2 regions of the Streptomyces sp. 142MFCol3.1 genome follow, and region 1 is predicted to be linked to the other one. Evidence: riboswitches for the same ligand, from Rfam matches in the RefSeq annotation. Region 1 holds a riboswitch; the other holds the start of a gene.
The links. A riboswitch is a leader RNA that binds a small molecule or an ion and turns the genes downstream of it on or off. The one in region 1 is predicted to bind S-adenosylmethionine.

Region 1 (4,747 bases):
CCACGGCAGCTACGTCCCGCTGCAGGGCCAGCTGATGTCCGAGGCGTTCAACTCGACCATGCACATCTCCTTCGATGTGCGCGGTGGTCTGCTGATCCGGCAGATCCACCACTGGGCGGCGCTGATCTTCCTCGCCGGCATGTTCGTGCACATGATGCGCGTGTTCTTCACGGGTGCGTTCCGCAAGCCCCGTGAGGTCAACTGGGTCTTCGGATTCCTGCTGTTCGTCCTGGGCATGTTCACCGGCTTCACCGGCTACTCGCTCCCGGACGACCTCCTCTCCGGCACCGGTGTCCGCTTCATGGAGGGCGCGATCCTGTCCGTGCCGATCGTCGGCACGTACCTGTCGTTCTTCCTCTTCGGCGGCGAGTTCCCGGGCGGCGACTTCGTGGCCCGCTTCTACTCGGTGCACGTGCTGCTGCTGCCGGGCATCATGCTCGGCCTGGTCGTCGGCCACCTGATCCTGGTCTTCTACCACAAGCACACGCAGTTCGCGGGCCCCGGCAAGACGAACAACAACGTCGTCGGCATGCCGCTGCTGCCGGTCTACATGGCCAAGGCCGGAGGCTTCTTCTTCCTGGTCTTCGGTGTCATCGCGGCCATCGCGGCGATCGCCTCGATCAACCCGATCTGGTCCCTGGGCCCGTACCGTCCGGACCAGGTGTCCACGGGCGCCCAGCCCGACTGGTACATGGGCTTCTCCGAGGGTCTGATCCGTGTCATGCCCGGCTGGGAGATCAACTTCTGGGGTCACACGCTCGTCCTGGGCGTGTTCATCCCGCTGATCATCTTCCCGCTGGTCCTGGTCGCGATCGCGGTCTACCCGTTCATCGAGTCCTGGGTCACCGGCGACAAGCGCGAGCACCACATCCTGGACCGCCCTCGCAACGTCCCGACCCGGACCGCGTTCGGTGCCGCCTGGATCAGCTGGTACTTCGTCCTGCTCGTCGGTGGTGGCAACGACCTCTGGGCCACGCACTTCCACCTGTCGATCAACTCGATCACCTGGTTCGTCCGGATCGCGTTCTTCGTCGTGCCGGTGCTGGTCTTCCTCGCCACCAAGCGGATCTGCCTCGGCCTCCAGCGCCGCGACCGGGACAAGGTGCTGCACGGCCGCGAGTCGGGCATCATCAAGCGTCTGCCGCACGGTGAGTTCATCGAGGTCCACGAGCCGCTCAGCCAGGACGCGCTGCACACGCTCACCGCGCACGAGCAGTACAAGCCGGCCGAGATCGGCCCGACGGTCGACGAGAACGGTGTCGAGCGCAAGGTCAACGGCCCGGAGCGACTGCGCGCCAAGCTGAGCAAGGGCTTCTACGGGGAGGACAACCAGATCCCCAAGCCCACGGTCGAGGAGTACAAGGAGATCACGAGCGGCCACGGCCACCACTGATCACCCACCGATCCTGCTGATCGCCACGGCTGGAGCCCCGTCCATTGCATGGACGGGGCTCTTTGCCGTCCTCCGGGCTGGATAGGGTGGAGCCTGCCGGTACGTGCGTGCGTACCCGCCTTTTGTACGTGTCTACGAACCCAGGAGCGGCATATGAGTGCTGTGACCCCCGCTGGAGGCGACATCGCGGCGGGCCGTTCCTGGCCCGAGGTACTGAACGGCCTGCTCGAAGGCCGTGACCAGAGCGCCGACGACACGGCGTGGGCGATGGACCGCATCATGCGCGGCGAGGCGACGGACGCGCAGATCGCCGGCTTCGCGGTGGCGCTGCGCGCCAAGGGCGAGACGGTCGAGGAGATCTCCGGACTCGTCCGGACGATGTACGAGCACGCCAACGTGATCGAGGTGCCGGGCCCGGCGGTGGACATCGTCGGGACGGGCGGCGACGGCGCGAAGACGGTGAACATCTCCACGATGTCCGCGATCGTGGTCGCCGGGACCGGCGCCAAGGTCGTCAAGCACGGCAACCGGGCCGCGTCGTCGGCCTCGGGCGCCTCGGACGTCCTGGAGAAGCTCGGCGTCAATCTGCAACTGACGCCGAAGCGGGTCGCCGAGGTGGCCGAAGAGGCCGGGATCACCCTCTGCTTCGCCGTGAAGTTCCATCCGGCGCTGCGTCACGTGGCGGCCGCGCGCGGCCAGCTGGGGATCCGGACGACGTTCAACATCCTCGGCCCGCTGACCAACCCGGCACGGGTGAAGGCCCAGGCCGTCGGCGTGGCGGACCCGCGCATGGCGCCCATCGTGGCCGGTGTCTTCGCCGAGCGGGGCAACTCCTCGCTGGTCTTCCGCGGCGACGACGGGCTCGACGAGCTGACCACCACGTCGACGTCGCGCGTCTGGGTCGTGCGCGACGGCAAGGTGACCGAGGAGCGCTTCGACCCGCGTGACGTGGGGATCGAGCTCGTCCCGGTGGAGGCCCTGCGCGGCGCCGACGCCTCGTACAACGCGGACGTCGCGCGACGGCTGCTGAACGGCGAGCACGGTCCCGTGCGGGACGCGGTCCTGCTGAACTCGGCGGCTGCGCTGGTGGCGCTCTCGCCGGGCGACGCACCGCTGGCGGAGCAGATCCGTGCCGCCATGGCACAGGCGGCCGAGTCGATCGACTCGGGGGCCGCGAAGCAGGCCCTCGACCGGTGGGTGCGGGTCAGCAACGCCTGACCACTGCTGTCCGTACCCGATGTGACACAGGGCGCAGTCCGGATCCTGGACTGCGCCTTGCACGTCGAAGATCTTCTGGCAAGATGCTGTACCAGGTCATGAGTGACAGCCATCAGGCCCCGGCCGGCTGTCCGGCAACCCTCCGTCCGTGGCGGGGTGCCCCGGGTGAAGACCAGGCCGTAGGCAGCGAGGTCTACGGCAAGCGCGGACCCCTCGCGTCACCAGGGGTCCTGGTCGTTCGAGGGAGCCTTCTGTGAGCAAGCGAATGCGATAGGGCGTCGAGCCCCGCCTCCGCGTACCCCTTTCACCTTTTTCCCGCGCCGAGCCGTACCTCCGTGCACCGGCCGCGCGGTGATTCCGCCTGCCTCTCACAGGAGCTCGCCATGTCTGTCACCACCGTTGCCGCCGACCGGTCCGTCTGTGCCCCTCTGGCCGTTCTCGGGCGAGATGTCACCGTCCCGCTCGTGACGGGCGGCGAGGTCGGCTACGCCGCGCTCGACTACGCCGCCAGCGCCCCCGCCCTCCAGCGGGTGTGGGACGACGTCGCCGCGTACGCCCCGTACTACGGCAGCGTGCACCGCGGGGCCGGCTACCTCTCGCAGCTGTCCACCGACCTGTTCGAGAACGCCCGCCGGACCGTCGCCGGATTCCTCGACTGCCGCCCTGACGACCAGGTCGTCTTCACCCGCTCCACGACCGACTCGCTCAACCTGCTCGCCGCCACCCTTCCGGCCGACTGCCAGGTCTTCGTCTTCGAGACCGAGCACCATGCCTCGCTGCTGCCCTGGCGGGACGCGCGCGTGACGTATCTGAACGCCCCGCGCACCCCCGAGCAGGCGGTCGCGACGCTGGAGCGGGCCCTCGCCGACCGCGACCCTTCCCCAAGCTCTCGGCTGCGCTCGAGCAGGGGAGGCCCCTTTGGCCCGGCCCTGGTCTGCGTCACCGGCGCCTCGAACGTCACCGGCGAACTCTGGCCGGTGCGCGAACTGGCCGCCGCCGCGCACGCCCACGGCGCGCGCATCGTGCTGGACGCCGCGCAGCTGGCCCCGCACCACCCGGTGTCGGTGCGGGACCTCGACGTCGACTGGGTCGCCTTCTCCGGACACAAGCTGTACGCGCCCTTCGGTGCCGGCGTCCTCGCGGGCCGCGCCGACTGGCTTCGGGAGGCCGACCCGTACCTGGCGGGCGGCGGCGCGAGCCGCAAGGTGTCGCGGCGCGAGGACGGCGGTGTGGACGTGGAGTGGCATGACACCGCCGCGCGGCACGAGGCCGGTTCGCCGAACGTCATCGGCGCCTACGCGATCGCGTCCGCCTGCAAGGCGCTCACCGAGGCCGGCTTCGACACGCTGGTCGCCCGCGAGCGGCACCTGATCGACACGGTCCGCGCCGGTCTCGCAGGCGTACCCGAGGTGCGGGTGCTCTCGCTCTTCGGCGACGACGCCGCGCGCGTCGGTGTGATCTCCTTCGTCGTCGAGGGCTGGAACAGCTCGCACTTCGCCGCGGCGCTCTCCGCCGAGTACGGCATCGGTGTCCGCGACGGCCTCTTCTGCGCCCACCCGCTGGTCAGGACCCTGCTCGGCAGCGACCCGCAGACCCAGGGGGAGTGCGGGGCCCCGGAAGCCGAGCCCGGCGAGAAGTCCCTCAACGCGATCCGCGTCAGCTTCGGCGCGGGTACGCCCGACGAGCACGTCGAGCGCTTCGTGACCGCGGTGAGGGAGCTCGTGCGGGACGGCGCGAAGTGGCGGTACCGCACGGAGGACGGCCGCTGCGTGCCCGCGGTCTGAGCGGGGCTGTCGTCAAGGGCCGCCCGTCGACCGGGCGGTCCTTCGTGCCGCGGTCACACGATCAGGAGTCGAGCCCGATCGCGAACGCCGCCTCCAGGTCGTGCTGGGAGTAGGTGCGGAACGCGACGTGCGTGTCCGTGGCCTCGACGCCGGGGATCTTGCTGATCTTGCCGGGGATGACGTCCGCGAGGTCGTCGTGGGCCTGCACCCGGACCATCGCGATCAGGTCGTACGTGCCCGTGACGGAGAAGACCTCGCTGACGGAATCCAGCGCGGCGATCGACTCGGCGATCTCGGGGATCCGGTCCACGCTGGTCTTGATGAGGACGATCGCGGTGATCACGGCTGGTTC
Region 2 (4,747 bases), on a different contig from region 1:
GATGATCTTGGCCATGTGAAGTGGTCCTCCCGGACTGGGGTGGAAAGCTCACAGGACCGCGCTGGCGCCCGCGACGGACGGCCTGCCTGCCTTGTGGTTCCTTGCCCCACCTGGCCTGCGGGCCTCGCCGACCCGGTCCTTCGTTGTCACTCTCACCTTCAGAGTGCTAACGCCAATGATTAGCACTCGCCCCTGTCGAGTGCAAGCGGCTCCAGCGGATCCCCAGGTGAACACGGGGGCGCACGGGAGCGGAGCACGGGACGGCCCCGGCCCGCGGACAGACCGAAGGGCCCGTACCCCATGGGGATACGGGCCCTTCGTCACGTCGAACAATCAGTCGGCGCGTGCTTCAGCCGGCAGCCAAACGGACCATGTCCGCCTGCGGCCCCTTCTGACCCTGCGAGATCTCGAACTCGACCCGCTGGCCCTCTTCAAGGGTGCGGTAGCCGTCCATCTGGATCGCGCTGTAGTGGACGAATACATCCGCACCACCGTCGACCGCGATGAAGCCGTACCCCTTCTCCGCGTTGAACCACTTGACGGTGCCCTGAGCCATGCCTAACTCCCCTATTACTGGCCCTTGCACAGATCCACACTTCGCGGATCCGGGTCAGACCTCACCCCCCAACGGTTGGGGGTGTGCGCCGGAACGCGTCGACCGCGGCTGAATGTATCTGCCCAACTGCCGTCTGCAACAGGTCAATCGGACGAGAATTCTGGGCACGGCCGATCGGGAATATGCGGAGAATGTGCGAAGATTCAGGGCAAGTCGGGCCCCGTAAATGCCATAAACGGCTCAAAAAGGCGGGGCACTTTGGCTGCTTCTTGTCGGGTGCCGCACAGGTACTCATATGCGTCCGGCATGAAATGCGGAGCGGGTTCCCCAACTGTACCGTGCTCAACCATGCAGAATTGCCCCCTCCGTTTCTCTCACGGAGGGGGCAATTCGATGAACTCTCGGTGATGGGCATTACCCTTGGTAATAATCTCACCCTCGGTGACGGCCGTCGGCAGACCTCGCGCCCGGCCGCCGGCATGTCGCCGCGCCGGCGTCAGCCTCCGGCGACGGCCGGGATGATCGAGACGCCCGCACCGTCCGGCGTCGCCGTCTCGAGACCCTGCTCGAACCGCACGTCGTCGTCGTTGACGTAGACGTTGACGAAGCGGCGCAGCTTGCCCTGGTCGTCCAGGACGCGCGCGGAGATACCCGTGTGGTTCTTCTCCAGGTCGGCGATGACCTCGGCGAGGGTCGCGCCCTCGGCGTTCACCTCGGCCCGGCCGCCGGTGTAGGTGCGCAGGATGGTGGGGATGCGGACGTTGACGCTCATGATGCGAGGCCAGCCTCTCGGAAGGAGTCCAGGTTCGGGCGGATGGTCGCGGTCAGGCCGGTGTCCGAGGCCACCGCGTCCAGGGTCTTGAGGCCGTCGCCGGTGTTCAGCACGACCGTGGTCAGGGCCGGGTCGAGCAGCCCGTTCTCGATCAGCTTGCGGGTGACGCCGACGGTCACACCACCGGCCGTCTCCGCGAAGATGCCCTCGGTGCGCGCCAGCAGCTTGATCGCGTCGACGATCTGCTCGTCGTTCACGTCCTCCACCGCACCTCCGGTGCGCCGCGCGATGTCGAGCACGTACGGGCCGTCGGCCGGATTGCCGATGGCCAGCGACTTGGCGATGGTGTCCGGCTTCTGCGGGCGGACGACGTCCTGCCCGGCCTTGTAGGCGACGGAGACCGGCGAGCAGCCCTCGGCCTGGGCGCCGAAGATCTTGTACGGCTTGTCCTCGACGAGGCCGAGCTTGATCAGCTCCTGGAGACCCTTGTCGATCTTCGTGAGCTGGGAACCGGAGGCGATCGGGACGACCAGCTGGTCCGGGAGCTTCCAGCCGAGCTGCTCGCAGATCTCGTACGCGAGGGTCTTGGAGCCCTCCGCGTAGTACGGGCGCAGGTTGACGTTGACGAAGCCCCAGCCCTCGCCCGCCGGGTCGCCGATCAGCTCGGAGCAGAAGCGGTTCACGTCGTCGTAGTTGCCCTGGATGCCGACGAGTTCGCCGCCGTAGACCGCGGCCATGACGACCTTGCCCTGCTCCAGGTCGTGCGGGATGAACACGCAGGAGCGGAAGCCGGCGCGGGCCGCGGCGGCGCCGACGGCGCCGGCGAGGTTGCCGGTGGAGGAGCAGGACAGGGTGGTGAAGCCGAAGGCGCGGGCGGCCTCCAGGGCCTGCGCGACGACGCGGTCCTTGAAGGAGTGCGTCGGGTTGCCGGAGTCGTCCTTCACGTAGAGGCCGCCGGTCACGCCCAGTTCGCGGGCGAGGTTGTCGGCCTTGACGAGCTTGGTCCAGCCGGGGTTGATGTTCGGCTTCTCGGCGACGTCCGCGGGGACGGGCAGCAGGGGGGCGTAGCGCCAGATGTTCGCGGGGCCCGCTTCGATGCGCTTGCGGAGTTCCTCGGTGTCGTAGGCCGAGTAGTCGTACGCGATCTCCAGCGGGCCGAAACACTCCTCGCAGGCGAAGACCGGGCCGAGGGGCACGCGGTGGCCGCACTCCCGGCACGAGAGGGCGACGGCGGGACCGAGGTCGACGGAGTTCGTGGTGGTTGCAACTGTCTGCGCAGCCATGGAGGCGAGGCCCTTTCTCCTCATCTTCCTCACGACGCATCTCGCCGTGAGACGGATTTGGCACCTTCCCGAGCCGGGAGCCTCGCGGTGCGATCGAGATGTCGATCGGTACGAGACCGGCTGGAGGGTTGCCGGGGCTTCATCGGGCCGTATCCCTCTGCCCCTCTGGATGAGCGGTATTCGATTGTTGAACTGTTGAACTGCTTATGTGCGGACGATCCAGGACATGCGATGGTCACCCGCGTTGTTCAAGACTGTAACCGAAGGCCAGGACAGTTGAGCCAGTCGTCCGAACCGCGAGACGGCCCTAGCCGATCAGCCGCTGCCACGGCGGGCATGCCGATGAGAGCATGTGATCAAACAGTGAGGAGCCGCAGACTGTGCTGGAAGAAGTTGAGCGCTGGCTGGGCACACGCTCCTGGTCCGTGTCCGATCGCCCGCTCCACAAGCTCATGGCCGCGAAACGCGCCACCGGTTCGACGGTCAGCGTGGTCCTGCCCGCCCTCGACGAGGAGGAGACGGTCGGCGACATCGTCGCGATCATCCGCCACGACCTGATGGAACAGGTCCCCCTCGTCGACGAGATCGTCGTCGTCGACTCGGGCTCCACGGACCGCACCTCCGAGGTCGCCGCCGCCGCGGGCGCGCGGGTCGTGCACCGCGACGACATCCTGCCGCGCATCCCGGCCGTGCCCGGCAAGGGCGAGGTCCTGTGGCGGTCGCTGCTCGTGACGAGCGGGGACATCGTCTGCTTCATCGACGCCGATCTGAAGGAGTTCTCCTCGGACTTCGTCGCCGGGATCGTGGGCCCGCTGCTCACCGAACCGGGTGTGGACCTCGTCAAGGCCATGTACGACCGGCCGCTGACCGTGTCGGACGGTTCCGCGTCCGGCCCGACGGCGGCCGGCCAGGGCGGCCGTGTCACCGAGCTCATGGCCCGTCCCCTGCTCAACATGCACTGGCCGCAACTCGCGGGCTTCGTCCAGCCTCTGGGCGGCGAGTACGCGGCCCGCCGCTCCCTGCTCGAACAGCTGCCGTTCCCCGTCGGGTACGGCGTCGAACTGGGCATGCTCGTCGACGCGCTGCACCTGGTGGGCCTGGACGCCCTCGCCCAGGTCGACGTCGGCGTCCGCAAGCACCGCCACCAGGACGGCCAGGCGCTCGGCCGGATGGCCGCCGCCATCTACCGCACCGCACAGCTCCGGCTGGCCCGCGGGCACCTCGTCCGCCCCGCGCTCACCCAGTTCGAGCGGGGCGAGGACGGCTTCGAGCCGCGCACCTACTCCGTCGACACGGAGGAGCGGCCACCGATGGCGGACATCGCCGAATACCAGTCACGCAAAGTGGCATAGCCCCGGTCTGCGAAAACACGGAGTGACCGACTCCGCCGGTCGTATACGGCCTGTTCGTACCGTCGTCCGTACGTTTGAGCGTTTCCGGGCCGGGCTAGGTTGAGGCGTATGGCTTCCACGGCTTCTGCGCAGGGCACCGCCCACCACATTCTCGTCGCGTCCAACCGCGGCCCGGTCTCGTACGAGGTGCGCGAGGACGGTTCGCTGCACGCCCGGCGGGGAGGCGGCGGGCTGGTCTCCGGCCTCTCCGCGATCGGTCCGGAAGCGGGCGCCCTGTGGGTGTGCTCGGCGCTCGGCGACGGCGACCGCGAGGCGGTGCGCCGCGGGATCGCCGAGGAGGGCGTGCGCATGCTCGACATCGACGCCGACGTGCACGCCGACGCCTACAACGGCATCGCCAACTCGGTCCTGTGGTTCGTGCACCACATGCTCTACCAGACGCCCCTGGAGCCGGTCTTCGACGCGGAGTTCCGGCGCCGGTGGGCCGCCTACGAGACGTACAACCGTGCGTTCGCCGAGGCCCTGGCCGACGCCGCGGCCGAGGATGCCGTGGTGATCGTGCAGGACTACCACCTGTGCCTGGTGCCCGGCATGCTGCGCGAGCTGCGCCCGGACCTCAGGATCGGCCACTTCTCGCACACGCCGTGGGCCCCGCCGGAGTACTTCCGGATGCTGCCGGACGACATCCGCGCCCAACTGGTGTGGGGCATGCTCGGCGCGGACCGGCTCGGCTTCCTCACCTGGCGCTGGGCCCACGCCTTCATGACCTGCGCCGGACAGACCG

Region 2: another riboswitch for S-adenosylmethionine. It lies ahead of thrC (threonine synthase); the one in region 1 lies ahead of H305_RS0127425 (aminotransferase class V-fold PLP-dependent enzyme).

Annotation. Positions count from the first base shown of each region.
Region 1 is NZ_AUKV01000019.1:206,059-210,805, reverse strand. It holds gene H305_RS0127435 (cytochrome b) at 1-1,393, shown strand, start outside; gene trpD (anthranilate phosphoribosyltransferase) at 1,547-2,611, shown strand; SAM riboswitch class IV at 2,706-2,822, shown strand; gene H305_RS0127425 (aminotransferase class V-fold PLP-dependent enzyme) at 2,995-4,395, shown strand; gene H305_RS0127420 (Lrp/AsnC family transcriptional regulator) at 4,457-4,738, opposite strand.
Region 2 is NZ_AUKV01000017.1:211,659-216,405, forward strand. It holds gene groL (chaperonin GroEL) at 1-15, opposite strand, end outside; gene H305_RS0125365 (cold-shock protein) at 350-556, opposite strand; gene H305_RS0125370 (MoaD/ThiS family protein) at 1,053-1,328, opposite strand; gene thrC (threonine synthase) at 1,325-2,611, opposite strand; SAM riboswitch class I at 2,629-2,787, opposite strand; gene H305_RS0125380 (glucosyl-3-phosphoglycerate synthase) at 2,992-3,963, shown strand; gene H305_RS0125385 (alpha,alpha-trehalose-phosphate synthase (UDP-forming)) at 4,072-4,747, shown strand, end outside.